Regions from separate parts of the Lysinibacillus sp. DFXJR4 genome, predicted to be linked through region 2. Evidence: riboswitches for the same ligand, from Rfam matches in the RefSeq annotation. Region 2 holds a riboswitch; each other region holds the start of a gene.

Region 1 (10,194 bases), on a different contig from region 2:
ACAACAGACGAACTAATTTTTGGTGCACGGGTTGCATGGCGTAATAGCAACAAATGTATTGGTCGCCTGTTCTGGCAGTCATTACATGTAGTAGATGCACGTGATGTTTTAGAGGAACAGCACATTTTTCAAAAGCTACTAGAGCATATTGACTATGCAACAAATAGTGGGAAAATTCGTCCAACCATAACCGTGTTTGCTTCAGATCGAGTACGTATATGGAATCATCAGTTAATTCGTTATGCAGGCTATGAAACGGAAGCAGGTGTTATTGGTGATTCAAGTTCCATTGCGTTTACAAAAGTATGTGAATCATTAGGCTGGAAAGGTCAGCGAACACCATTTGACGTGTTACCACTTGTCGTACAGGTAGATGGGCGTGCTCCACAGCTGTTTACAATTCCAACAGAAAATATTTTAGAGGTACCAATTCGTCATCCCGAGGTAGTGGGTGTGGAGAAATTACAGTTGAAATGGTATGCCGTACCTATTATTTCAAGCATGCGTTTTCAAATGGCGGGTATTGATTTTCAAGCAGCCCCGTTTAACGGCTGGTACATGGGGACAGAAATCGGTGCACGTAATTTAGCAGATCATGATCGCTATAATATGCTACCAGCTATTGCAGAGATATTTAATCTTGATACGAGTAAACAAGCCTCTCTTTGGCGAGACCGTGCATTAGTGGAGCTCAATATTGCTGTCCTTCATTCTTTTAAAGAAGATGGAGTGAGCATTGTGGATCATCATACAGCAGCACAACAGTTTAAACTGTTTGAAGAAGCAGAGGAATCGGTAGGGCGAGAACTGACAGGCAACTGGACATGGTTAATACCGCCGCTTTCGCCTGCAACGACTCATATATTTCATAAACCTTATATAAATATTTATCATACACCAAATTATTTTTATCAAAAGCCATGCTATTAACTGTAAAGGAGCTGTTAAATATTCCAACAGCTCCTGAAGGGTTTTACGGAGATCTCCATTAATTCCACTATCCACAATTATCGCCTCCTTTAGTTACCTATATTATTCATGCAGTCAGAAGTATCAGCAATGATGCATGTTTATCAATAAAATACTGTTCTAGGTTGCCTCTCTTAGTACCTATATACAATCGCAATAATCCCATTTACACTTAAGCTATCTTGTTTTTTAGGAGAGGAGCAATCCAAATTTTGAACCAGCATATCCCGAATATCCCATGGCAACAATTGACGACACCTTACGGTAGAGGAACAGCTATCCCTCAGCTGATTGAACAGGAGCAATATCAAAAACTTGCTGAATTAATTGAGCATCAAGGCACATTATGGCAGGTGACACCATGGGTTTTACTTATCCTTTTAAAAAAGCTTGCCAACAAAAACATGGAAGACGTTTCATTACAAGAAATAGAGCTTTATTTAGCTGTGGCGCAAGTGATTACTGAGGATTATTTAGACCCAGTACATACGGTTCAAACAATGCAGGAGCTATTAGATGCCAAATATTTATGGATAGAAGATGAGGAGGATGATGAACTGGGATGGGGGGAAGCAACGCCAAAGGGCTATGAGCAGCAGGCTTTTTGGGGCTATTATTATTTTAGTCATTTACTCTTACAAGAGGCTCTTCCAATTTTTACTGCTATAAATGCTCATAACAAAGAAGCAGCAAAAGATCTTGATGAACTGATAACCATATTAAAACAGCATGATCAATAAAAAAGTATAAGCAGATGGAGAACAAGACTGGTTTTCCCATCTGCTTTAATTTAATAGACATATTCATCTTTAGAGGCTCTAAATGAACATAAAAAGAGTATTACCGCTACAACGACAAAGAGCCAGCCAGCAATATTCCAGCCACCAAATAAATCATGCAAGTAGCCAAAAAGAATAGGACCAATTGCAGCAAATAAATAGCCTAATGATTGCGCAAAGCCTGATAAATCAGCAGCTTCAAAGGCTGTACGAGTGCGGAGTGTGAAGAACATCATGGCTAAGGCAAAGGAAGCCCCACCTGCTAGGCCTAATAGAATCATCCAAAGTACCCCAAGGCTAGTCCACTCCATGACAACGCCAACAAAGCCTATTAAGTAAAACCCTGTAAACATTAAGACAAGAGGTCGCTGAGACGTCATTTTACTAGCAATGATTGGCACAGCTAAAGCCATTGGAACTTGCGAAAATTGCATGATGGAGAACATCCAACCTGCACGATCAGCAGCTAACCCTTGTGATATGTAAATTTCAGGAATCCATGCTGCAGTTGTATAAAATAACAATGATTGTAATCCCATAGCACCTGTTACTGCCCAGGTAACTGGGGATTTCCATAAAGGTGAACGTTCTTTCGTTTTCTTTACAGTGGGCTCGGGTTTATTAAACTTTAATTGTGGAATCCAAATTAAAATAGTTAACACAACTAGAATAAGTGCAATAGCCAGTGCTCCTTGCCAACCTAGAGATGATTGGGCGATAGGGTAGCTAATCCCAGCACCGAGTCCTGCTGTTAAATTCATGGACATTGTAAAAAATGCCATAAGTAAGCCTACATGATAAGGAAATTTTAACTTGAGTAATCCCGGAATAAGTACATTTCCAAATGCAATAGCAACTCCAATTAGCATAGTTCCAAACACAAGTAGACTTGTTGTTCCCAAAGAGCGTAATACAATACCTAATGCTAAAAGGATAGTGGATAAAAATAGTGTTAGCTCAAGTCCCAATTTACGTGCAACAACTGGTGCAAAAGGCGATATAATGGCAAAAGCGAGAAGAGGAATAGTGGTTAGAAATCCAGCTAATACATTTGATATACCTAAATCTTCTCGTATAAAAGAAATAATAGGTCCCACAACTGTTAATGGCATTCGTAATGTCGAGGCAATACAAATAACGCCAATGACTAATAATAAGGTAGCTCCCCTCCAGCTAATTTTCCTGCTAGGATAACTAGTTGAATCTTCATTTGTTGTCAAAATAAATCCCCCCTGTTTGCATTCAATTATAATTAAATCACTATACTACTTTATCACAATATTAAAAATAGTAGAATATTCATAAAATACAGAACTTTACTTATTGTATTGAAATGTAAAATGTCTTATGTTAAACTAGTACACATCATAAATTTAATATTTATATGCCTCATGTTAGTATTGAGGTAGAGGTCGCGGTATTTAGGAGTATGCTAATGGAAATGACAAGCATTGATGAGATTAGCTGAAAGGAAATACTGCCGAAGTGTGAGGGGACTTGAAAGCCTCATGCTGGGGCTGTCTCCGAAAGGAACAGAACTGTCACGTTTGAACAACGTGTTGTGCTATCATTTAGAAAAAACTGAGGATTAACTTAGCCATCACAGTGTTCATGTGATGGTATTTTTTTGCCTCTTATATTAGGAAGGAAGCTATATCGTGAGTGAGATAAAAGTGAATCAGCTCGGTCATAAAGCGCCAAAGCTGAAAAAAGAATTGAAAAGCCGTCATATTACAATGATTTCTTTAGGCGGTACAATTGGCACGGGGCTTTTTTTAGCCAGTGGTGGTGCCATTGCACAGGCAGGTCCTGGCAGTGCATTATTAGCCTATGCCCTAATTGGTATAATGGTGTACTTTTTAATGACAAGCCTAGGTGAGATGGCAGCCTATATGCCATCCTCAGGCTCGTTTAGTACGTATGCTACGAAATTTGTAGATCCAGCTTTAGGTTTTGCACTGGGCTGGAACTATTGGTATAACTGGGCAATCACAATTGCGGCAGAAATCGCAGCTGTATCATTAATTATGAAATATTGGTTCCCAGATAGTTCATCTGCAATTTGGACAGTATTATTTATTGCTGTTGTTTTAACCTTTAATTTATTATCTGTAAAAAGCTATGGGGAAAGTGAATATTGGTTTGCTATGATTAAGGTGGCAACTGTGATTGTGTTCATTATTATCAGCATATTAATGATTTTTGGTATTTTAGGTGGACAGGCACCTGTGGGCTTTACAAATTTCTTTATTAGTGACGGACCGTTTCATGGTGGTTTCCTTGCTACATTCGGTATTTTTCTTGCAGCGGGATTTTCATTTCAAGGAACAGAGCTTCTTGGGATTACAGCTGGTGAAACGGATGATCCTGGAAAAAGTATTCCGAAAGCTGTAAAATCTGTGTTCTGGCGTATTCTTTTATTTTATATTTTAGCGATTGGTGCGATTGGGATGTTGATTCCATTCACAGATGAGCGTTTATTATCAGAAGATATTGCTGTATCGCCATTTACACTAGTATTTGATCGCTTAGGCATTGCCTTTGCTGCTTCCTTAATGAATGCTATTATTTTAACGGCCATGCTATCAGCAGGAAATTCAGGGCTTTATGCCTCATCTCGTATGCTATGGCAATTAGCTGTGGATGGACATGCACCAAAATTTTTCACAAAATTAAGCCGTCGCGGTATTCCAATCTATGCATTAATGGTGACATTAGCTGTAGGGTGCCTTGCATTTTTAGCATCATTCTTTGGTGATGGAGTAGTATATATTTGGCTTTTAAATGCCTCAGGAATGTCTGGCTTCATTGCTTGGCTTGGTATAGCATTTAGTCATTATCGATTCCGCCGAGCTTTCGAAGCGCAAGGCTTAGATCCACAAATGCTACCATATAAAGCAAAGCTATACCCATTTGGCCCGCTTTTCGCCTTTACGGTTTGTATGATTGTTGTCATTGGACAAAACTATTCAGCTTTTATGGGAGACAAAATTGACTGGTATGGCATTCTCGTTTCTTATATTGGTATCCCACTGTTTTTACTGCTATGGTTTGGATACAAAATCAAATATAAAACAAAAATGCTTCCGCTGAAAGAATGTGATTTAAGAGTGGAGGATTAAATTATTGAGCTGTTCTATAAGCCATCATCAATGGCTTATAGAACAGCTTTTTTATTATTTTGTAAATATCGAATGAAACGAAAAAAATATTATATGGTAAATTATATATAATCGATTTCACCTTGATTTCGTGTTTTTTAACTTCTTTCAGCGGGTGTCACGGAATCGGAAAGGAGTACATAAAGGATGTTAGCCTAAAATCATCGCATCCATGTGATAACGGCTAACTGACCTGCTTCATGCAGGCCTAAGCACAAAGCCGATTCCGGACTCAATTATGCCGAGGCATAATTGATAGTAGTAACAGTACTATAGATTAAACTTGGAAGCTCACGGTATAGCTAGGTCAATAATAAAATAAATAGATTTTAAAAGTGAGGTATATGAAAGTGCAAAAGCGTATTTTACTAGTAGAAGATGATGAAGCCATTAGGGAAATGGTGCATAGTTATTTAACGATGGAGGGATTCCTTGTTACTTCTGCAGTGCATGGAGAAGAGGCATTACAAAATTGTTTAAATAAACCCTTTGATTTAGTGATTTTAGATATTATGATACCGAAACTAAATGGATTAGAAGTTTTAAAGATAATACGAGAGCAGGCATCACTACCGATTATCATTATGTCAGCGAAGGATAGCGATGTAGATAAAGCCTTAGGGCTAGGATTAGGCGCAGATGATTATATTGCAAAGCCATTTTCAATGCTGGAATTTTCAGCACGTGTCAAAGCTGCCATTAGAAGGGCAACTAAATACGCCAATCAAATAGAGGAGAAGAAAGATTTAATAGAGATAGATAACCTATCAATCGACCTTATTAATTTTTCAGTAGAGAAGAGCGGACAACAAGTAAAGCTCACTTCAAAGGAATTTGCCATCTTAAAATTATTCGTGACAAATCGTAATCGCGTTTTTACAAAACAGCAAATTTATCAATTGATTTGGAATGACAATTACTATGGAGATGAAAATATTATTAATGTACATATAAGAAGATTGCGCGAAAAAATGGAAGATGATCCGTCCAACCCTCAATATATTAAAACGCTTTGGGGAATTGGCTATAAGTTTGAAGGATAAACAGATGGTTATATTTCTATTATTACTTATAGTGTTACTCATAGGAATTATTATGTTTCAAGTTAAAGCAAAAAAACAACAGAGCGTTACTATTCAGTACGTGCATAGAAAACTGCAAGCAATCATTAACGAAGAAACAAGTGAAAAAATCTTAGTACCGACAGCTAATCAAGAAATCCAGCAGCTTCTTATTGTGTTGAATGCATTGCTAGATCACAATCAAAAAGTGCTGGCAACACATCGGAAAATGGAAAGCTCTATGAAAAAGATGCTGGCAAATATTTCGCATGATCTTAAAACACCATTAACGGTTGTCCTAGGCTATACTGAAATACTACAGCTTAATCACTCGATTAGTGCGGAAGAGCGGCAGCGGTTATTAACTGGCGTCCATTCGAAAACATTGGAAGTATTAAAAATCATCCATACATTTTTTGACCTAGCGAAGTTGGAGGCTGGAGATACCAATTATCCAATGACAAAAATCAATATAAGTGAAATTTGCCGGAAAAATATTTTATCATTTTACGATATGGTTACATCTATGGGGTTAGAGATAGAGATTGTAATACCAGAGACATCAATATATGCGCTAGGTAATGAAGAGGCATTAGATAGGGCTTTGAACAATTTATTGTCAAATGCAATTGCCTATGGGGCAGGTGGCAATGTAATTGGACTGTCCGTAAGAAATGATGATACAAGCATTTATATTGATGTTTGGGATCGAGGCAAGGGAATAGATGAATATCATATAGATAATGTCTTTGAAAGAATGTATACGCTTGAGGATTCCAGAAATAAATCCTTCCAAGGTAGCGGTCTTGGCTTAACGATCACCAAACGACTTGTAGAACTAATGGATGGCTCTATTCAGCTCTCCAGTATTCCATATGAAAAGACTATTTTTACAATAACGTTAAAAAGAATGGTGTACTAAAACAGAAGGCTTGTAGAGCTTTAAATGCTTTACAGGCCTTTCTTCTGTACTTAAGAAATTTGTAAGAATCAATTAATAAATTAGAGAGCTTCATTTTTTATAATAAATTTAGCTACATTTGAGGGAGAGATTGACATGACATATATTGTGAAAACAAATCAACTTACGAAAGTGTTTGACGGAAAAGAAGTGGTTTCTGCTGTCAATATGCATGTGAAGAAGGGAGAGATTTATGGTTTCTTAGGTCCCAATGGAGCCGGAAAAACGACGGTGATGAAAATGCTAACGAACCTAACAAAGCCAACAAGTGGGGATATTGAAGTCTTTGGTCAAAAATTAACGGACCAATCATACGAAGTGCTTAAAAGGTTGGGCACGATTATTGAATATCCAATTTTCTATGAAGATTTGACAGCAAAAGAAACTCTAGAATTACACTGCGAATACATGGGCTATTATGATAAGAAAGGAATTAGCCATGTTCTCGATTTAGTGAAATTAACAAATACAGAGGAGAAGCGTGTTAAAGACTTTTCTTTAGGAATGAAACAACGATTAGGCATTGCAAGAGCTATTATTACGAAGCCAGAATTGCTTATTTTAGATGAGCCGATTAATGGACTAGATCCTGTGGGTATTAAAGAAATACGAGAGTTATTCAAAATGCTTTGTAAAGAGTATGGTATAACACTCATTGTTTCTAGCCACATTTTAGGGGAAATTGAACAATTAGCTGATACGATTGGCGTTATTAAGAATGGAAGATTGATCACGGAAGTTTCAATGGAAGCTGTGAATCGTAGTCAGGTAGATTATATAGAAGTGATTGTGAATGATGGGAAAAAGGCAGCCCTAATTTTAGAAAGTACATTAAATATTACTAATTTCAAACTAATAGATGTCAATTGTATTCGTATATATGAATCGACAGCTTCACAAAAGGTACTATCTAAAACATTAATTGAACATGATATTGAAATCGAGGGGATTAGTAAAAAATCAAGCTCATTAGAGGATTATTTCTTAAAGTTAATCAATGGGGGTGTAGTTAATGCTTAACTTAATGCGTCTAGAGATGAAAAAATTTCATATAGGTTCCTATATAAAACGTGCTATCTTCGCAAATTTTGTGATATTAGCTATTATGTTTATGCTTTTATTCATCGCAAAAATAGAAGGAGATGCTGTCTTTGAAAATTATCAGACTGTTCTTAGTCTAATAGATTCTGCTGTAAGGGCTGTATTTATTATCTTTGCAAGTGCATTAATCGCCAAACTTATTATTAGCGAATTTAAATACAAAACAATCACTTTAGCATTTATGTACCCAATAAATAGAAAGAAATTAATGGCTTCAAAATTGGCTATTATTGTTCTTTTTACCTTTAGTGCAATAATCGTATCAAACGTTTTTGTATCAGCAGTTTTTTGTACCATTATTAGTAATCTTCATTTATTTTCAGATACATTAACAATTTCTGTAATCATTCAACAAATCCCTATTGTTATAATGAATGCCATTGCAGCATCCTGCATCGCATTAATCCCATTGTATTTTGGAATGAGAAAATACTCTATTCCTGTAACCATTATCTCATCGATTTTCATTGTATCAGTTGTATCATCCAATACAGGGAACTTCTCTTTAAATGATATTATTTTTATACCAATTGCTTTAGCAATTATCGGAATAAGCGTGGCCTATGCATCATTTCGAAAAATTGAGAAGATGGATATTTAAGAATTGCTTTGAAAGTCTAGTGCCACCCATAATGTAAAAGCCAGACACAAAGATTATTGTGTCTGGCTTTTATTTAACCAAATATCGTTTCCCATAATAAATAAATATTTAAAACAACGACAATGACAACTACAAACCAACCTAAAATGGTTGTTATACGATGGTTGACAAGGCTCCCCATGATGTCCCGTTTACTTGTAAACATAACAAGAGGGACAAGAGCGAATGCAATACCAAAGGATAGAACAACCTGACTAAGAACCAGAGCATAGGTTGCATTGACACCAGAGGCAATGATGACTAGCGGAGGTAACATGGTAATTGCCCTACGTAAATAAAGTGGTATCTTTCTACGAATGAATCCTTGCATGACTACATCACCCGCTAATGTCCCTACAGAGGAACTGGCTAGCCCTGCAATAAGTAATCCAAGACCAAAGGATACAGCCGCCATTGGACCGAGAGCATCCTTTAATCCATTGTAAGCTACATCTAAATCTTCCACTATCACGCCTTGTGTGTGAAATACTGCTGCGGCAATAATGAGCATACTCATATTGATCGCTCCAGCAATAATCATGGCGATGATAATATCGATAAATTCAAAGCGGAAAATGCGTCTTTTTTCATTTTCATTACGACCAATAATACGACTTTGTGTTAATGAAGAATGTAAGTAAATAGCATGAGGCATAACAGTTGCTCCTAAAATACCTGTAGCTAGTATTAAGGAGTCTACCCCATCAAAATGTGGCGTGAACATGCCGAGTGTTACCTCGCCCCAGTCTGGCTGTGCTAAAAATGTCTGGAAGGCAAATGCCAATACGACGATTAAAACCATGCCAGAAATACCTGCCTCAAAGGCTCTAAATCCTCTTCTTTGAAGTTCTAAGATAGCAAATGAACCAACTGCTGTAATTAATGCTGCTGGGAGCATAGGAATATTAAATAGCAAATAAAGACCTAATGCTGCACCGATAAATTCGGCAAGGTCAGTCGCAATGATGACTAATTCTGCTTGTATCCATAAAAAAATAGATGTTTTTTTAGAAAAATGCTCACGCGCCACCTCGGGTAGATTTTTCCCAGTTGCAATCCCAAGCTTTGCAGATAAGGATTGAATTAACACAGCCATTAAATTAGAGAAGGCAATCACCCAAAGCAGTAAGTAACCATATTGAGAGCCAGCTGTAATATTAGTGGCAAAATTGCCAGGATCAATATAGGCGACGGCTGCAATAAAAGCAGGTCCAAGAAACGGTAAAAAGCGTCGCCAACCTTTTATATCTCCATCTAAAACCGCCTCGGCAGACGATTTAGTGACTTGTTTGTAAACCATATTGTTCCCTCGTTTCAAAAAATATCATAAACGAAATAAAGTTTCCTATAGGAAAATAAGATATTAGTATTCTAACGCTAGGCTTAAAAAATGTGAAGTGGTTTGCCTCAACTTTTATAATATAAGTATGCGCTATTTAAAGGAAGTGATAACGAAGTAAATAAATGGAAAAAATAACTGGCAGGAAAATTCAATAATATATCGAACTAAAGAATAAGGAGA
Region 2 (10,194 bases):
TGTGTCAAACATCCTTTAAAAGAACAGAAAAATATTATATAATTAATTGTAATTTAATTAATGGAACTGCCGAAAGGCAAAATTTGGAGGTCATTTTTCATGTCGAACAACGTTACAACTGTAAGTTCTCCATGGTCAGCTTTCTCTGGTCCTAACCTAGGATATGTGATGGAGCAATACGACTTATTCTTACAGTCTCCTGAAGAAGTAGAACCGGAGTTAGTATTATTATTCCAACAATTTGGTGCACCAGTAGTAGTAGAAGGTGAAGTAGCGGTAGCTAATAGCACAGCGGCTCCTGCTGGCGATTACAAAAAAGTATTAGCAGCTGTGAGATTAGCAGATGCAATCCGTACGCAAGGTCATTTGGCGGCAGATATTTATCCTTTGAAAAACCGTGAACTACAAACAGCTCAAATTGAAGAAAGCGCGTTCAATCTAAGCGCTGCAGATTTAGCTGAAATTCCTGCAGCTATCTTCTTCAAAGATGTGCCAGCAAACGTGAAAAATGGTAAGGATGCAATTGATTACTTAAAATCTGTTTATACAGATAAAGTGGCATTTGAATATAATCACATCGCAGCAACAGAAGAACGTGATTGGATTCAAGCACAAATTGAAACAGGTTCATTTAAACAAGCATTATCTTCTGATGAGAAAAAAGCATTATTAGATCGCTTAACACGTGTTGAAAATTTTGAGAAGTTTATTCATAAAACTTTCGTTGGTCAAAAGCGTTTCTCAGGTGAAGGTTTAGATACACAAATCGTTTTATTTGATGAAATTTTAAAAACAGCAGAAGCAAATAATGTAGAAAAAGTGCGTATTGGTATGGCACACCGTGGCCGTTTAAATGTATTAACACATATTTTAAATAAACCATATGACATGATGTTCTCTGATTTTGCACATGTTTCCAATGAATTATTTTTACCAGAAGATGGTCGACTTGAAATCACTAAAGGTTGGACAGGTGATGTAAAATACCACATGGGTGCTTCTTACAATCGCGAATCTGGTATGAACGTTAAACTTGCTTACAACCCTTCACACTTAGAAGTAGGAAACCCAGTTGTTTTAGGTTCTACTCGTGCGGCTCAAGATGATACGTCTAAGCCAGGTCAAGCAATTTTTAACCGTACAAAAGGATTAGGTATTCTTGTACATGGTGATGCTGCATTCCCAGGTCAAGGGATTGTAACAGAAGTTCTTAACTTTGCGAAAACGGAAGGGTTCACAACTGGTGGTACAATTCACATCATTGCTAACAATATGATTGGATTTACAACTGAACAACAAGATTCTCGTTCATCTGTTTATTCTTCTGACCCAGCAAAAGGTTATGAAGTACCAGTTATCCATGTGAATGCAGATAGTCCTGAGGCTGTATCATTAGTTGGTCGTTTTGTAGCTAGCTACCGTCAAAAATTCGGTAAAGATATTATCGTTGACTTAATTGGTTACCGTCGTCACGGTCACAATGAAACAGATGATCCAACTGTAACAAACCCAGAAACATATAAATTAGTGGCTAAACATGAAACTGTTCGTGCTTTATATGGCGCACAATTAGTAGCAGAGGGTGTTGTTTCGGCAGATGATGTAGCGACATTAGATACAGCAATTTACGCAGAAATGCAAGCTTCTTATGATCATGTTAAAGAAATGGCTGCTAAAGATGAGCATAAACATTTAGAAATGCCTGAAGAATTAAAGGTAGAGTTCCCACAAATTGATACAGCAGTTGGTGCAGAGCGTCTAGAAAAAATAAATGAAGAGCTTTTAGTGTTTGAAGAAAAGTTCGAGCCACAGAAAAAACTTGGTAAGATTTTAGAGAAACGTCGTGAAGCATTTGCTTCTGCAAAAATTGATTGGGGTCATGCTGAAACTTTAGCCTATGCTACGATTATTCAAGATGGCACACCAGTTCGCTTTACAGGACAGGATGCACAGCGTGGTACGTTCTCGCAACGTCACTTAGTATTACATGATAAAAACAATGGTAATGTATTTACACCACTTCACCATATTTCTGGTGCAAATGCTTCATTTACAGTACACAACTCTCCACTGACAGAAGCTGGGGTAGTAGGCTTTGAATATGGGTATAATTTAGAAAATGGCCATGTACTATCAGTTTGGGAAGCTCAATTTGGTGACTTTGCTAATATGGCACAAGTTATGTTCGATAACTTTATTTCAGGTGCACGTGCTAAATGGGGTCAAAAATCCGGTTTAGTCATTCTATTACCTCATGGTTATGAAGGCCAAGGTCCAGAGCACTCTTCGAGCCGTATGGAACGTTATTTACAAATGTCAGCAGAAAATAACTGGTTCGTAGCAAACTGCTCAAATGCAGGTAACTACTACCACTTGTTACGTCGTCAAGCAGCGTTGCTAGGAACTGAAGGCGTTCGTCCACTTGTGGTTGTATCACCTAAATACCTACTTCGTCACCCATTAGCTGCAGCGAATGCTGAGCAATTAGCAAATGGTTCATTCCAAGAAGTAATTGAACAACCAGGTCTAGGTTCAAAACCAGAAGCTGTAGAGCGTATTGTACTTGGTACTGGTAAAGTAATGATCGACATTGCAGACCGTATTAAAGACGGTGAAGGTTTCGACCACTTACACATTATTCGTGTAGAACAACTTTACCCATTCCCAAAAGAGCAAGTTGCTGGTATTATTGCTAAGTATCCGAATGTTAAAGAAGTAGTATGGGTACAGGAAGAACCGAAAAACCAAGGTACTTGGAATTATGCATTAGAAACACTTTATGAACTTTCAGAAGGTAAAAAGCTTCGTTATGTAGGTCGCCCTGCAATGAGCTCTACTTCAGAAGGTGATGCTGATTCTCATAAAGCTGCTCAAGCCGCAATTGTAGAAGAAGCGGTTGCTGAGCCTGTAAAGGTTAAATAATCATATATTAATTTTTGAAGCCGGGCTGCTTGCTTAGGCGAGTGGCCCTTCTATGTGCATTATGCACGTTAATTAAAGGAGGAAATGAAAGTGGCTGAAATTAAAGTCCCTGAATTAGCAGAATCGATTACAGAAGGAAGTATCGCACAATGGGTAAAAAAAGTGGGCGATCGCGTTGAGAAAGGTGAATTCATCGTTGAACTTGAAACAGATAAAGTAAACGCTGAAATTATTTCCGAAGAAGCAGGTGTCTTAACACAAATTTTAGCTGAGGAAGGCGATACTGTACTTGTTGGTCAAGTGATCGCAGTTGTAGAAGCAGGCGAAGGTGCAGCACCAGCTCCAGCTGCTCCAGCAGAAGCAACACCAGCGCAAGCAGTACCACAAGCAGCACCTGCCCCAGTTGCAGCAGCTCCGGTTGTGGAAGAAACTTCTGGTGAGCGTGTAATCGCATCTCCAGCAGCACGTAAACTTGCTCGCGAAAAAGGTATTGATCTTGCTGCTGTATCTCCAGTAGACCCACAAGGTCGTGTACGTGTCCAAGACGTGGCAGCTCATGGGACAGCTCCAGTAGCAGCACCACAAGCTCCCGCAGCGCCAAAAGCGGTAGCAGCTGTAGATGAATCACGTGTAACAGTAGAAAAAATGAGTCGTCGTCGCCAAACAATTGCGAAACGTTTACTTGAAGTAAAACAATCTACTGCAATGTTAACTACATTTAACGAAGTTGATATGACAAATGTTATGGCTTTACGTTCTCGTAAAAAAGACCAATTCTTCGAGTCAACAGGCTCTAAACTTGGTTTCATGTCATTCTTCACAAAAGCAGTAGTAGCAGCACTTAAAAAATATCCATATGTGAACGCACAAATCGTTGGTGACGAAATTCACTTAAACAACTTCTTTGATATTGGTGTAGCTGTATCGACAGAAGAAGGTTTAGTGGTACCAGTTGTACGTGATGCTGACCGTAAAAACTTTGCTGAAATTGAAGATGCAATTGCAGACCTAGCGAAAAAAGCTCGCGACAAAAAATTAGGTTTAGCAGATCTTCAAGGTGGCTCATTCACAATTACAAATGGTGGTGTATTTGGTTCATTAATGTCTACACCTATCATGAATGGTACACAAGCTGGTATCTTAGGTATGCACTCCATCAAAAAACGTCCGGTTGAAGTGAATGGTGAAGTAGAAATTCGCCCAATGATGTACCTAGCGCTTTCTTATGACCACCGTATTATCGATGGTAAAGATTCTGTAGGCTTCCTTAAAACAGTAAAAGAATTACTTGAAAACCCAGAAGATTTATTATTAAATTCTTAATGTCCAAAGCCCTGCGATTTGCAGGGCTTTTTCTTTTATATGCAGGATAGAATTAGCTGATAGAAATGCTAAAATGATGGGATAGAATCCCCAAAGTAGTGAATAGAACCTTCAACATATTGGATAAAAACATTGTACGGTAACACCATTGTTCTTAAAGGTTCTTTTGGAATACTAGTATTACTATTAATGATAATAATTTGCGATTTTTTTCATTAAAACTTCAATATATTTGCTTACATTGCAAAAGTAAATAATGGATTTATGATAGATAAAACCCTAATATTGTCATTAATCAGAAAAATGATAAAATTATCTTGACGAATAAGTTCGTTTTATAGTAGTATCTAGATATCAATTAAATAAACAAACCTCACATTAATTTTGTTGTGAGGTAGAGGCGCGGTATTTATTAGTCCATTGTTGAGTACAAGCAAGCGAAGACGCAATGGAGAAGGAAATATCGCCGAAGTATAAAAGGAGCTCGTACTTTTATACTGGGTCTGCAGTGAATAAGTGCAGGACTGTCCTAGTAAGTTGCTTTCCACATTTACTAGGTTGTGCTATCTCGGAAACATGGAAATTATAGTGAGGATTTGGGCAACTGTCAATTAAAGGTAAGACCTAAGTTCAAAGCTTAGGTCTTTTTTAGTACAGTTGTCTTATTTTTTTACAGAAAAGGGGAGTTTTTCATGAAAAGAAAATGGTTGTTAGTAATGATCTCTATTATGACGGCAATTCTGCTAGCTGCTTGTGGTGCTGGGGACAAAAAGGATTCGGATAAATCTGGAGATGCTGGTGCTGATACAGGTGGATCAGAAGATGGTGGGCAATTCCGTATTGGGATGGAAGCAGGTTATCCTCCATTCAACTGGACACAGCAAAATGATGCAAATGGCGCAGTAAAAATTGCAGATAATGCTGAGTATGCAGGTGGCTATGATGTTCAAATGGCCAAAAAAATCGCTGAAGGTTTAGGAAAAGAATTAGTGATTGTCAAAATGGAATGGGATGGATTAGTGCCAGCACTTCAATCCAATAAAATTGATGCTATTATTGCTGGGATGTCTCCTACTGAGGAACGTAAGCAAACGATTGATTTCACTGAAAACTACTATACTTCTGATTTTGTAATGGTTATTAAAAAAGGGAGTAAATATGAAAAAGCAAAATCAATTCAGGATTTCTCCGGTGCTAAAATTACTTCACAATTAAACACTTCAAACTACAATGTGATTGACCAAATCAAAGATGTGCAAAAGCAAACTGCTATGGATAACTTCCCAGCAATGCGTGTAGCTCTAGAGGCTGGTAAAATTGATGGCTATGTAGCAGAACGTCCAGAAGGTATTTCAGCTGCAGCAGCTAATGATAAATTCGCATATGTAGCGTTTGAAGAAGGCTTTGATACAGATCCTTCTAACACATCCATCGCAGTTGGTTTACGTAAAGGTGAGGCAAATCTTGACAAAATCAATGAAATTTTAAAAGGAATTTCAGAAGATGATCGCCAAACAATGATGGAAGAAGCAATTCAGCAACAACCGGCAGCACAATAACATGGATGCACGGACTATTTGCTAGTCCGTGCAATGTCATTTCATCATTATTCAATGAGAACCTCTCTAAATAATGATAATGTCTTAGCTAAACATTTCATAAAATGGTAGAACAATCGTGTTTATCATGGTAGTTAGCTAGGATTATAAAGAAGAAACAAGCAACACTATGTTGTTAGGAGGAACATCATGAGTCTTGAATGGATTATCTCTATTGTAGAGAACAACTGGCAAATGTTTTTACGAGGTGCGTATTATACCTTATTGATTTCGAGTATTAGTACAATTATTGGTGCATTTATCGGATTTTTCATCGGGATTATGCATACCATTCCGGTTCGTAAAAAAGGTGTAAAGTTCTACAGTTTAAAGCTGATTAATTTTATACTAACATGCTATGTTGAATTCTTCCGTGGTACACCAATGATTGTACAAGCGATGGTTGTCTTCTACGGATTGGATATAGCATTTGGCATCGACATGCATTTTATTACAGCAGGTATTTTAGTAGTTTCTTTGAATACCGGTGCTTATATGGCTGAAATAGTGCGTGGTGGTATTGTTTCCATTGATAAAGGTCAATATGAGGCAGCTTCAGCTATCGGTATGAATCATTTCCAAATCATGCTGCATGTTGTACTGCCACAGGTTGCGCGAAATGTATTACCTGCAACAGGGAACCAATTAATTATGAATATTAAGGATACTGCTGTTTTAAACGTTATCGGGGTAACGGAATTATTCTTCCAAACAAAATCAATTGCAGGGAATAACTTCCGCTATTTTGAATCATTCTTTGTAGCTTGTGTCCTTTACTTTATTATGACATTTACAGCATCACGAATTTTACTATATGTTGAAAAACGACTTGATGGACCAGATGCCTATCAAAAAGAACAGAAAGAAGCGATATAGGGGGACGCACAAATGACAGTTATTAAAATCAAGCATTTAAGTAAATCATTTGGTCGTAACCAAGTGTTAAAGGATGTCAATTTTCAAGTAGAGAAGGGGGAGGTAGTGTGCTTAATCGGCTCCTCTGGATCTGGTAAATCAACATTACTTCGTTGCATCAATTTATTGGAAACACCAAGTGGTGGACAGATTATCTACAAAGGTGAAAATATTCTGGATGACAAGCATAACATTCAAAAATATCGTACACATTTAGGGATGGTTTTCCAGCAGTTTAATTTATTTAACAACCACAATGTATTGAACAATTGTACAGTTGGTCAAATAAAAGTATTAAAGCGTTCAAAATCAGAAGCTGAAAAAACAGCTTTAGAATATTTAAAAATTGTTGGTATGGATCAATATGTTAATGCCAAGCCAAGACAGCTATCTGGTGGGCAAAAACAGCGTGTGGCTATTGCGCGTGCACTATCGATGAGTCCAGATGTGATGCTGTTTGATGAGCCGACATCTGCTCTTGATCCAGAAATGGTAGGGGAAGTATTAAAGGTTATGCGTCAACTCGCAGATGCAGGAAATACGATGTTAATCGTGACACATGAAATGGAATTTGCAAAAGAAGTAGCAGATCGTGTCGTATTTATGGACAAAGGAGTAATTGTTGAGGAGGGACCACCTTCTCAGGTTTTAGTCACGCCTCAGCATGAGCGAACGAAGGAATTTTTAAAGCGTACATTAAAATAAATTCCAGATAGGTATGAAAAAAGTGAGTCCAATAAATGGGCTCACTTTATTTTCTAGAATTCCATTCAGCATAAAGAATAAAGCAAATTGCAAATGCTACGGCAATGATAAAAAACCATTGCGGTACACCACCAAAGCTCATAATAACACCTCAAAGTAAAAATTTATAATAATAATGGTTGTTTATCAAGAAAATAGGGTCTTCTATGGTTTTTTTCTCCACAAAAGATCTAAAATATTATAAAATAAGCAGTAGACATTAGCTTCAAGCTAGTAAAGAGAGGTAGAGAGATTATGTTACATTTAAAATGGAAAGATGCGCCAACACTTCGCACAGTCACGTGCAAGCATACAAATGCATCTAAATACTTAGTGTCCAATGTATTAACGGTTGGAAAAGATTATGAAGTTAAAAATGAAACAGAAGAGTTCATCTTTATTATCGATAATACAGGTAATATCGGTGGCTATTATAAAGACTATTTTGAATAAGCTTCACAAAAGTAGGGTGGTTCAGACGATTTCTGAGCCACCCTTCGTTCATGAGAAAAATAGCATTAGTCTTTCTTAAAGCCCTTTAATTCAGCGACATCTTGTAAATGCTGTTTTTCCTGTTCTGTTGCAGTATGGAGAGCAAATACATCCTGAATAGCCGTCTTGAGCTCCTGCTGAGTTTCTCTGAATTTTGATACTTGCTGTTCAAAAGAGGGGCTCGTAAAGCGATCGTGTGTTCGAGACAAACGTTCCTCAAGCTGTGCATAGTGTTGATCCATATTCATGGATAGCATCATGGCCAGCTGATTTTTCCAAAGCGGTATAAGGGTAACGATTGAAAATTCGATTTTTTCTGCAAGTGTTTGGTTTGCTTGCTGAATCATACGTATTTGAGGTGCAGTCTGTAGGGCTACTTGCTGTGAAACTTGTAAGTCATAAATGCGTTGATCTAGACGTTCAATTTGAGCAGCTAAGTCATTAAGCTGTTGGACTGCAAGAGGTTGCTTTGCTGCCTGTACACTTTGCACCTTTGTCGGTAGTTCTGTCTCAATGGCTTGCTGCTTTTTCATTTGTCCTGCAGCAATCGCAGTAGCAAGCTCCTCAAAAAATCCTCTATTATGTGAGTAAAGCTCCTCAAGCATCTCTACATCCTTTATGAGCTGAATCTGTGCACGTTCTAGCTGTACACCAATTCGCTCGACTTGGATACTGATTCGTTCAAACTCTGTTAATGTTTGCTTAATTGGGCGTTCCGTTTTACCAAACATTTTTTTGAAGAAAGATTGCTTTTTTGGCTCTAAAGCATTAGGATCTACACGATCTAATGTTTGCATTAATGAATCTAACATTTGTCCAATTTTGGTAACATCCTTCTGTTTCACCTGTGCAAGCATGCGATCAGCGAAGTGAGAAAGTGATCGTTGTGAGTCTTGCCCTAAAGATAGTACGGATTCAAAATTTTCCAAATCAATTTGACTAGCATATAGAAGTGCACGACTTTGCGCAAGAGGCGATAGCGTTTCATAGGTCGCCATCGCCTCGTTATTAGTTGTTTCTAAATAAGTTTGTACAAGGGGGGAGAGCCCTTGTATTGTATTAAGTTGATATGCATGATCATTTGCTGTCACTTATCATCGCCTCGCCACTCCAATTGTTCTCTTCTTCTATTATTGGAACGATTCGCGAATTCGATTTCCATTTGAAGGTGATCGATATCATTGGAAAGCGCATCCTTTAAATCAATCTGAATCGTATCATTTAAATCTGTCAGTGTTTCCCTTGTTTTAGATAAAGTTATTTGAATTTCTGAATCCTTTACAGGCTGCTTCGATAGCATTGTATATTTATCCGTTAATTCTACAGCAGAAGGTAGATGTGCATAAAAAAATTGCTCTACATTATAAAATTTACGGGGATCTGTCTTGACAATTTTCACAATATTTTTTGAAATACGAGTCATTTCAAGCAATTGCTTAAATGCTGCAACAGAGCGAACACGTAAGTAGTTTTGGCTCAATGTTTGGATATGTTTATTGGCAGTTATAATTTGGGTTTCAATATGTTTATATTCTTCTTTTGTTATACCAGTTAATTGCATAACTTTCTTCTTTTGTCTATGTTTCAGCAACGCTGTACTCGTCGCGTAAGTTCCAGCAAAAAATAAACCACCAAGGAAGTATCCTGGATTTGCCACAATTGCTGCAAAGGAAACAGTTGTTAGAGAAATAAAGAAGCTAGCGGTATGTCTAGTGAAAAACTGTTTGACACTAAGCATTGTTTCTTCCTCCTTGCTTTTCAATATGTCTATCTTCTTATACGAAATAATCGACATAAAGTTTCATTGAAAAATTAAACCTTACATAAATTTTACTGCTAATTGTTAAGTTTCTCAATGATAATACTTTAAATACTGGCAATCTTTGGAGCCTTATTAATAACTATCATAGATTAACATTTCCAATCGGTTTGTGCTTATGCTTATTTTGATGAATATGTATTTAATTTAGGTTAGCCTTTTCTATGTTCCTATAACATCTTTTAAATCGTTATAGGTAGGGAGGAGGTCTCGTTTTTCTGGAAACCTCCTGAAGATGACAAAATGCCATAAGTAATGATGGTACTGTTATTAATGATACCTGTAAATGTTATAGTCTAAAAAGTTTAATCAGTTAATCCCTTACCATTAAGAATTTGCTGGGTATATTTTTCAATCCTTGACACTCTTGTTTTAGATTGT
Region 3 (10,194 bases), on a different contig from region 2:
CCATTTGCACAACTGTCCCTCGACCCGTGAAACAAACTTCATCTTTTTGATTTTTCCCCATATAATGAATATCCAATGATGAATTACCAACTTTCGCTACCTTTGTATATATTTTTAATACATCATCAAAGAAAACCTGTCTTACATAATCACATTGTAGATCTGCTACTATTGGAATTCCCTCAACATTCTCATCAATTGCAGCTGGCATTAGGATACCTAAGTGACGGAAATAATCAATTCGTGCTTGTTCAAAATATGTAAAGCTAACTGTATTGTTCATATGACCATACATATCGGTTTCAGAAAAACGTACACGTACCTCGATATAAAAAGAAAAATCCTTTGCCCATTCCCGAAAATCTTCAATATAATTTGCTTTCATCTTAGCATCCTCCTAAAATTAATTCACTTTTAAATTTAGCGAATCGATAAATGAATATATATTCATTATAAAGGAGATTATTATATTATCATAGAAAATTCATCTATTTGCTTGTTTTATTCACAAAATTCCTTAGTGGAGGAAATTGGGATAGAAAAAACCCCCTGACACTTTGCGTGTAGGGGGTTTTAAAGTAAAGCTTGTACAATTAGTCAACGAAGTGATCTGAACCGAAAAAGTTACGGAACATTTGCACTGTAGTTGCACGGTTTAATGATGCGATAGATGTTGTTAAAGGAATACCTTTTGGACATGCAGCAACACAGTTTTGAGAGTTACCACAGTTTGCAAGGCCTCCATCACCCATAATCGCATTTAAACGTTGATCTTTAATCATAGCACCAGTTGGGTGAGTGTTGAATAAACGTACTTGTGATAATGGTGCTGGCCCGATGAATGATGCTTTTTCAGACACGTTTGGACAAGCTTCCATACATACACCACAAGTCATACATTTAGATAATTCATAAGCCCATTGACGTTTACCTTCTGGCATACGCGGACCTTCACCTAAATCATAAGTACCATCGATTGGCACCCATGCTTTAACTTTTTTCAGTGCATTGAACATACGTTCACGGTCAACTTGTAAGTCACGAATTACAGGGAATGTTTTCATAGGCTCTAGTTTAATAGGCTCAGTCAATTGATCAACGAGTGTTGAACAAGATTGACGTGGGCGACCATTAATAACCATTGAACATGCACCACAAACTTCTTCTAAACAGTTCATATCCCATGCTACCGGTGAAGTATTTTCACCATTTTCAGTAACAGGATTTTTTTGAATTTCCATTAAAATTGAAATTACGTTCATACCATGACGGTAAGGCACTTGGAATTTTTGCCAGTAGCTATTGCCGCCTTTAGTATCTTGACGTAAAATTTCCACTTTGACCATTCTTCCAGTATTTGCTGCGATTTGCATAACTTTTAGTCTCCTTTCGCAGAGTAGTCGCGTTTACGTGGTGGAATTAAAGAAACGTCGACTTCTTGGTACGTGATGATAGGATTACCAGTAGTTGGATCAAACTTCGCCATTGTTGTTTTTAAGAAGTTTTCATCATCACGGTTCGGGAAATCTGGTTTATAGTGAGCACCACGTGATTCATTACGCAATAATGCACCCTGTGTCATTACTTTCGCAAGAATTAACATATTTTTAAGCTGACGTGTAAAGTGCGCACCTTGGTTGCTCCATTTTTGCGTATCATTGATGTTGATGTTATTCCAACGTTCAGAAAGATCATCTAATTTTTTCAATGTATCTTCAAGTTGGTCGTTATAACGTACTACTGTCATCGTAGCAGTCATCATCTCACCAAGCTCTTTATGAAGCAAGTAAGCGTTTTCTGTGCCTTCCATCTTCATGATAGCGTCCCATTTAGTTTGTTCTTCTTTTTCGCGAGCATCGTAAAGCTCTTGTGGAAGATCTTCAGCATGCTTTTTAAGATGTTTTACATAATCTACTGCGTTTGGTCCTGCAACCATACCACCGTAGATAGCAGATAATAATGAGTTTGCACCAAGACGGTTTGCACCATGTTGTGAGTAATCACATTCACCTGCTGCAAATAGACCAGGTATTTCAGTCATTTGGTTGTAGTCAACCCATAATCCACCCATTGAGTAGTGAACTGCTGGGAAAATTTTCATAGGTAATTTACGTGGGTCATCTCCAACGAATTTTTCGTAGATTTCGATGATACCACCAAGTTTAACGTCCAATTCATGTGGATCTTTATGAGAAAGATCTAGGTATACCATGTTTTCACCATTGATACCAAGTTTTTGGTTTACACAAACGTCGAAAATTTCACGTGTTGCAATATCACGTGGTACTAAGTTACCATAGGCTGGGTATTTTTCTTCTAGGAAGTACCAAGGTTTACCGTCTTTATAAGTCCAAATACGTCCACCTTCACCACGAGCCGATTCTGACATTAAACGGTTTTTGTCATCTCCAGGAATCGCTGTAGGGTGAATTTGGATGAATTCACCATTCGCATAAGAAGCACCTTGTTGGTAAACGATAGAAGCAGCAGATCCAGTATTAATAACAGAGTTTGTTGTTTTACCGAAGATAATACCAGGACCACCAGTCGCCATAATAACAGCGTCTGCACGGTATGATTTAATTTCTTCAGTACGCATATCTTGTGCTACAATACCACGACAAACGCCATCTTCGTCAATAATGACACCAAGGAATTCCCAGTGCTCATATTTATTAACTAAACCAGCTACTTCGTGTGAACGAACTTGCTCATCTAGTGCATATAGTAATTGTTGACCAGTTGTTGCACCTGAGAATGCTGTACGGTGCATTAATGTACCACCAAAACGACGGAAATCAAGAAGTCCTTCAGGTGTACGGTTGAACATAACGCCCATACGGTCCATTAAGTGAATAATACCAGGAGCCGCATCACACATACCTTTAACTGGTGGTTGGTTAGCTAAGAAGTCCCCACCATATACTGTATCATCAAAGTGAATCCAAGGAGAATCCCCTTCACCTTTTGTATTTACCGCACCATTAATTCCGCCTTGCGCACATACAGAGTGTGAGCGTTTTACAGGAACTAATGAGAATAAATCAACTTCAGTACCAACTTCAGCTGCTTTAATCGTTGCCATCAGACCAGCAAGACCGCCGCCGACAACAATTATTTTGCTTTTCGCCATGATTATTTCTCACTCCTCTTAAAAAATTGCAATGATTGCATGTGCTCTATAATAGCTTCTATTAAATTAAACGAAAGCTAAAATAGCAGCCACACCAACTACACTTAGAATTACGAAAAGAATGTTTGTTACATAAGTAGCAATCTTTTGAGACTGAGGAGATTGTACAACACCCCAGCTTACTAGGAATGCCCATAGACCGTTTGATAAGTGGAAAGTTGCTGATAAAATACCAACGATGTAGAATCCAAGCATGATTGGATTAGCAACGATATTCGCCATCATATCGTAATCAACGTGTGTACCAAGCGCTTTTTGAATACGAGTTTGGAAAATATGCCATGCAATGAAAATCACTAAGAATACACCTGTAAAACGTTGTAATGAGAACATCCAGTTACGGTATGTGCTGAAACGTCCTGTATTTGGTGTAGCAGTGAATGCAATGTAAACACCATAAAATGCGTGGAACATTAATGGAATATAGATGACAATCCATTCAACTAGGATAAGGAATGGAATCTTTTCCATTACTGCGGTAGCATCGTTGTAACTTTCTGCTCCGCCTGTTGCTGTAAAGTTAATGAACAGGTGCATCGTTAAGAACAAACCTACTGGAATGATCCCAAGTAGAGAATGTAAGCGACGCCATAAAAACTCTCGATCTTTCGACAAGACTGTTACCCCCCTTAGTACTTAAAATAGCACAACAAAAGAAGTCATCATTTTGTAAATGATACTTCATTGACTGTGTATTTCATCATGGTACAATATTATGACATGTTTATTGTACTCTCAAGAGCTACGAGCGTCAAGGTAACTTAGAGTTTTTCATAGTCCTCATTAAAGAACTAATCTAGTACATGATGCATCATTTTTTCTCGAAAAAACTATCTTTACTTTATCAGCGTTAAATTTTAAGAAAATTCTAAGAAAGAAGGATTTCAATGTTAAACCCTCCATATCCTACTATCTCATCATTTGGCTATGAGATTATCCGTGATCATATTTTATCTTCAATTCTTGGTAAACACGAGGAGGATGTACTTTACTGGGCCGGAAAAGAGCTGGCTCGGAAGTTTCCTTGTAAAAGTCAAGAAGAACTTATCGCATTTTTCGCAGATGCCTGTTGGGGTACCCTTGAATTGATTAAAGAAACAAAAGATGGACGTATATTCCAGTTGACAAATGATCCTGAGCTGCTATTAGTTGGGCACCGTTGCTTTAGATTGGAAGCCGGTTTTATAGCAGAGCAAATTCAGCAAGCAAAAGGTTATTTAACAGAATGCTACGATGAAAAACAAGTTAAACAGGAGCATGTGATGTTCACTGTGAAGTGGGATGTTAAAGAAAGAATTATGAATACTATACCAACAGAGTAAGAAAAAGGATTGCATCCCTCTCTTTATTTATGGGATGACAATCCTTTTTATAATTGCGCATGTCTTTCTTTTAACAGTATATCTATTAATGCAATAAAGGCCTCCAATATATTAAGCGAGTGTTGAATCATTTCCTCTAAGTTACTAATTGATAGTTCATTGACTAATTTTTGTGCAGCAGTATGTACGAATTCATGCGGTTGCTCTATTTGACGGTACTCTGATAAGGAATGATACTGCTCAAGATGTCCATAATACCATTGTCCAAAGGCACATTGATGATGTGTTTTTAAAATATCCTTTTGTCCTGCCCTTTGAATTGTATTTCGCAAAAAGCTTGCATGATCCATTAATCTTGCTGCTAGCTGACTTATGACGGTTTGCTCTGAAGGTTTGCGGAAGGTCGGTACAATAGCTTTTAGCATTTCAGTGACTTGATTTTGAATTGTCTCGGAGAAATCACTAGTATGTGATAATTCTGTTGTCGTGATAGCCAATCGATCAATCGCTACTACATTTTCCTCAGACGCAACTGTTATTTGGTGAACGCCATGTGCTGCCTCTTCAATACTTTTGCTTGTAATAGACAGATTCGTAATATTGTCTTTCATATTGCTTAAGAAATTTGTGAAATAGTATTCAACCTGTTCGATATTCGTTATAGTATGATGTAATTTCTCATCGATGACTGATCGAATTGTTGTCATTTCTTTTAAGGAACCTTTGGAGCTACTGGCTAACTTCCCTACCTCCATTGCCACAACATTAAAACCCTTTCCATGCTCACCAGCTCGCGCAGCTTCAATTGAGGCATTTAACGCAAGTAGCTGCGTTTGATCAGCAATCGCTGTTACACTTTTGCCAATGTTATTCATTCTATTCATTTCATCCTTCAGTTGCTCTGTTGAATGAGCTCCCTGGATTAACAACCCTTGAACAATTCCACCTTTTGTAATTGATGACTCCATCTCTTTCACTAATTGGATAGAATGCTGTTTGATTTCTTGAATGTTTGCATTCACATTTTTCTCTACAGCTAATATTTCTTCTGTGTTTGATGACATTTCTTCACTCATTGCTGAAATATCCCCTACACTTGTTGACACTCCCTGTACCTTTAAAGCAGTTTGAAAATTAATTAATTCCATATGTGCTAGTACAAAGTCTAATATTGCATTTTTTACATCAATGCTTTCCTGTGCAAGTTCCAATTCTAGAATGCGTTTTTTCAGTAATTGTATTTCAGAATCATTGCACTGATTTATACCCTCAACAATTGGTTTTTGAAATAGACCAAATAATGCCATTCAATACTCACCTCTTCCTTGCCAAAACATGTAATCTCTCTCTATTATATAACAATCAATTTCGATAAAACATTAAATTGATGTAAACGTCCCATATATAAAAAGGATGTGGCTATTACACATCCTTTCATTCTTACATATAAAGTGCTTGCTCTAAATTAAACTCATCATGTAAAGCATTAGCTGCATGAATCATGTCATCTTGAGGCACTACAACAGACACTTTGATTTCGGATGTACTAACCATCTTAACAGGGATGCCTTCATGTCGTAAACGATCAAACATTCGTGCAGCAACGCCTGGATTAGATGCCATTCCTGAACCAATAATAGATACCTTTGCCAAGCCGACTTCAAAATCAGCAAAGCTAAACCCAAGCGACAATTTACTTTCTTCTAGAACACGTAATGCTTCTGCAAACTCTTCTTTCAAAATCGTAAATGATACAGTCGGTTTAAGACCGTCAATAATCGCTTGCACGATGATATCTACATTAATGCGATGATCTGCAAGTATCGTAAAGATATCTGCCAACGAAGCATCTGAATAAGCATCATACCCTACCGTTAAACGAATAACATCTGATTCATAGGCAACACCCCGTACAATTAAATTTTTTTCCATCTCAACTTCCTCCTTCAATAAAGTACCTACTGTATCTATTTCATTTGATCGAATAATAACGGGTATTTGAAACTTCTTTGCTAATTCTACAGCTCGTGGATGTAAGATATGTGTACCTAAATTCGATAACTCCAGCATCTCATTATAGGAAATTTCCTTTAATTTTTGTGCACCGTTCACATGGTTTGGATCAGCAGTATAAACGCCTTCCACGTTCGTATAAATATCCACACGCTCCGTATCCAGTGCTGCTGCAATGGCCACAGCAGTCGTCTCTGCTCCACCTTTACCAAGAGTCGTAATATTTTGTAAATGATCAATACCCTGCTCCCCAGCAACTACGACAATTTGCTCCTGTGCTAAATGCTCTTCTAGTCGACTTACATCCACATAATCAATGCGTGCGTTAACATGCATTGCATCTGTCTGAACACCTGCCTGCCAGCCTGTTAATGACACTGCACTATAGCCTTCTTCCTGCAAGGCAATGGCCACTAAGGCACTTGATTGTTGTGAGCTTGTTGAACGTAGCACATCTAATTCACGCTTAGACGCATCATCAGATAAATCCCGTGCCATTTTTGTTAATTCATTTGCTGAGCTTGTCATTGCTGCAGTAACAATAACTACATCATGACCTTTTTCTTTTTCATGAATTGCCTTTTTCGCAATCTCAAAAATATGTGCTGATGATGCTAATGTAGCACCGCCAAATTTCATTACAATTCTTGCCATCCTGAATCTTCTCCTTTTCATCATCACTAATTTGACGTAATTTCTATTCGGAGTGTCTACTAGAAAACCAAAAAAAGCAGCTTTCACATAACGTGAAAGCTGCCTATACATGTACAATAAAAAAACCTTGCGCATGTGTGATAGCTCTCCGAAACGTTTAGAATCGACAGTCTTACATTTCTTAAATGCAAAACCAGTACAACATCGGAAACAACGATGCTCCACTTCGGCAAGCTCCCCTTTCATACATCTTCACAGGATTTGTTCATCCTCTGATGTACTACTTTTGAATCTTGCACCTCTATCATCACTTAAAATAGTGAATGTATGTTATTAAACATTAGCATATGTCTATTCCTTTGACAATGTCTGTTCCTGAAAATAGGTATATATATGACTAGCAAGATTAGCAGGCATCCCAGCCTCTTGTAATGCTAACTCACTTGCCTCTCGAATTTTTTTGACAGAACCAAAATGCTTTAATAATTGCTGTTTTCGCTTTGGACCAATACCCTCAATCTGATCGAGAACAGATTGAATAGCATGCTTTTCGTGCTGCTGGCGTAGGAATGTAATGGCAAACCGGTGTACCTCGTCTTGAATTCGTTGCAATAAATAGAACCCATCACTTGTGCGCTTTAACGCAATGACCTCAGGTGGATCACCAAATAGAAGCTGTGATGTATTATGCTTTTCATCCTTCGCTAAGCCAGCGATTGGAATGACCAGCCCAAGCTCATCCTCTAATACTTCTCGTGCAACTTCCATTTGTCCCTTCCCTCCATCTATTAAAACTAAATCTGGTAGGGGTAATCCTTCCTTTAGTACACGAATGTAACGACGACGTATTACCTCCTGCATCGCCCCATAGTCATCGTGCTTAGCAGCTGTCCGAGTTTTATACTTCCGATATTCTTTCTTTGCAGGCTTGCCATCGATAAATACCACCATTGCAGATACAGCATCTGTTCCATGCATATGACTGTTATCAAAAGCCTCGATTCGTAAAGGTGTGGAAATTCCCATCGCTTCACCCAGTGCCTCACATGCACCAATTGTTCGTTCTTCCTGACGTTCAATGAGCTGGAACTTAGCTGCTACTGCGATTTCAGCATTTTTTGTAGCGAGGTCAACAAGCTCTTTTTTTTGCCCACGCTTTGGCGTCAATACCTTCACATCTAATAATTCTGTTAAAATGGCAGCATCAATAGCTTGTGGGATAAAAATTTCCTTTGGTTTAATATGCTCTAGCTTTTCGTAGAATCGACCAACAAATGTTAAAAATTCCTCTTCTGCTTCCTGATAAATCGGAAAAATAGAGACATCACGCTCAATCAGTTTACCTTGACGAACAAAGAATACTTGAACACACATCCAGCCCTTTTCAACTGCATAACCAAATACATCTCGATTGGTCGTATCACTTGATACAATTTTTTGCTTTTGCATAACTGTATCAATATGTGCAATCTGATCACGGAATTCTTTGGCACGTTCAAACTCTAAATTTTCAGCAGCGGCTAGCATTTTTACCTCAAGCTCCTTTTTGACTGCCTCCACGCCACCATTTAAAAATTTGGTCATATCCTCAATCATATCCTGATAAATTTGAGCATCAATCTCCTTCACACAAGGTGCCATACATTGACCCATGTGATAGTATAGGCAAACCTTGGAAGGTAGTTGTACACATTTTCGAAGCGGATATAAGCGATCAAGTAGCTTTTTCGTTTCACTTGCTGCATATGCATTAGGATAGGGTCCAAAATACTTTGCCTTATCCTTTTTCACTTTTCGTGTCGTAATAAGACGAGGATGTTTTTCATTCGTAATTTTTAAATACGGATAGGTTTTATCATCTGTCAACATGACATTGTATTTAGGATCATGAAGTTTTATTAGATTGAGCTCTAAAATCAATGCCTCAATATTCGAGGAGGTTACAATATAATCAAAATCTTCAATCTCACTTACAAGTCTCTGTGTTTTCCCCTCATGTGTACCAGTAAAATAGGAGCGTACTCGATTTTTTAGCACCTTTGCTTTTCCTACATAAATAATGGTTCCTTGGCGATCCTTCATCAAATAGCAGCCAGGCTGATCGGGCAAAATATCAAGCTTTCGTTTTATTAAATCATTCATTACAACCTGCCCCCTCTTTGTTAAACATAGTGCCCATCCTCTATTAACTTATTATATAACGAAAAAAAGCCAAGCACATCAAATGATGGCTCGACTTTTCATATCTTATCAATTAAGCATGTTTTGCAATAAATGTCTCTAACGCTTCTTTAGGTTGGAAGCCAACAGTTTTATCCACCAATTCACCATCTTTAAATAATAATAAAGTTGGAATTGACATGATTTGATATTGGGCTGCCGTACCTTGGTTGTTATCTACATCTACTTTTACGATTTTAGCCGCACTGCCTGCAGCATCCATTTCTTCAAGTACAGGTCCAATCATTTTACATGGTCCGCACCAAGCAGCCCAAAAGTCTACTAGCACTAACCCCTCTTTAATATCATCTTGGAAAGTTGCATCTGTTGCATGTACAATTGCCATTTGAAATCCTCCTTAAACTTACTATGCTTGTAGTATAGCATGGATAATTTACCTTGAGCGAACAATCTGCCTATAATGCAAAATTGATGAAAAAACAAGATGAAAAAAGTCGAAATAGCTTGAATGAATTTATAATTTAGCCTAGTTTGTATGATAGCGACCTTTATAAACATACGTTAACGTAATAAAGAGATAAATAGCTAAAGTAATACCTGTTACAATTATAGAAGTTGTAAAAATAATACCAATCAAGATAGCACTTAGCGCAATAATAGCAATCCACGTTGTGTAAGGGAACCATTTAACTACATAGGCACTTGTTTTTTCTGATTGTTTTTTACGTGATTTCAGATGTGCAATCGCAATGATTAACCAAATAAATAACACCGTGTATCCTAGGGAACCCATTAAAAACTCAAAAGTCTTACTTCCAGCATATAGTGAAA

What was found. Region 2 has a riboswitch for lysine ahead of AC2CGN_RS24855 (transporter substrate-binding domain-containing protein). Riboswitches for the same ligand answer to the same signal wherever they lie in the genome.
Positions count from the first base shown of each region.
Region 1: linked by a shared signal. The riboswitch ahead of AC2CGN_RS22680 (amino acid permease) and the one ahead of AC2CGN_RS24855 (transporter substrate-binding domain-containing protein) in region 2 are both predicted to bind lysine.
Region 3: linked by a shared signal. The riboswitch ahead of AC2CGN_RS10355 (aspartate kinase) and the one ahead of AC2CGN_RS24855 (transporter substrate-binding domain-containing protein) in region 2 are both predicted to bind lysine.

Region 1 is NZ_JBXUNW010000019.1:81,558-91,751, reverse strand. It holds gene AC2CGN_RS22695 (nitric oxide synthase oxygenase) at 1-930, shown strand, start outside; gene AC2CGN_RS22690 (hypothetical protein) at 1,182-1,709, shown strand; gene AC2CGN_RS22685 (CynX/NimT family MFS transporter) at 1,760-2,968, opposite strand; lysine riboswitch at 3,147-3,323, shown strand; gene AC2CGN_RS22680 (amino acid permease) at 3,407-4,870, shown strand; gene AC2CGN_RS22675 (response regulator transcription factor) at 5,260-5,952, shown strand; gene AC2CGN_RS22670 (sensor histidine kinase) at 5,957-6,892, shown strand; gene AC2CGN_RS22665 (ABC transporter ATP-binding protein) at 7,028-7,951, shown strand; gene AC2CGN_RS22660 (ABC transporter permease) at 7,944-8,633, shown strand; gene AC2CGN_RS22655 (Nramp family divalent metal transporter) at 8,707-9,972, opposite strand.
Region 2 is NZ_JBXUNW010000028.1:14,991-25,184, forward strand. It holds gene AC2CGN_RS24845 (2-oxoglutarate dehydrogenase E1 component) at 100-2,922, shown strand; gene odhB (2-oxoglutarate dehydrogenase complex dihydrolipoyllysine-residue succinyltransferase) at 3,013-4,245, shown strand; lysine riboswitch at 4,633-4,819, shown strand; gene AC2CGN_RS24855 (transporter substrate-binding domain-containing protein) at 4,938-5,804, shown strand; gene AC2CGN_RS24860 (amino acid ABC transporter permease) at 5,994-6,719, shown strand; gene AC2CGN_RS24865 (amino acid ABC transporter ATP-binding protein) at 6,732-7,463, shown strand; gene AC2CGN_RS24870 (DUF6501 family protein) at 7,758-7,955, shown strand; gene AC2CGN_RS24875 (toxic anion resistance protein) at 8,021-9,085, opposite strand; gene AC2CGN_RS24880 (5-bromo-4-chloroindolyl phosphate hydrolysis family protein) at 9,082-9,732, opposite strand; gene AC2CGN_RS24885 (YdeI/OmpD-associated family protein) at 10,119-10,194, opposite strand, start outside.
Region 3 is NZ_JBXUNW010000003.1:15,311-25,504, forward strand. It holds gene AC2CGN_RS10325 (acyl-CoA thioesterase) at 1-385, opposite strand, end outside; gene sdhB (succinate dehydrogenase iron-sulfur subunit) at 594-1,373, opposite strand; gene sdhA (succinate dehydrogenase flavoprotein subunit) at 1,379-3,133, opposite strand; gene AC2CGN_RS10340 (succinate dehydrogenase cytochrome b558 subunit) at 3,200-3,808, opposite strand; gene AC2CGN_RS10345 (YslB family protein) at 4,081-4,515, shown strand; gene AC2CGN_RS10350 (methyl-accepting chemotaxis protein) at 4,563-5,822, opposite strand; gene AC2CGN_RS10355 (aspartate kinase) at 5,956-7,182, opposite strand; lysine riboswitch at 7,316-7,494, opposite strand; gene uvrC (excinuclease ABC subunit UvrC) at 7,534-9,324, opposite strand; gene trxA (thioredoxin) at 9,437-9,748, opposite strand; gene AC2CGN_RS10370 (amino acid permease) at 9,890-10,194, opposite strand, start outside.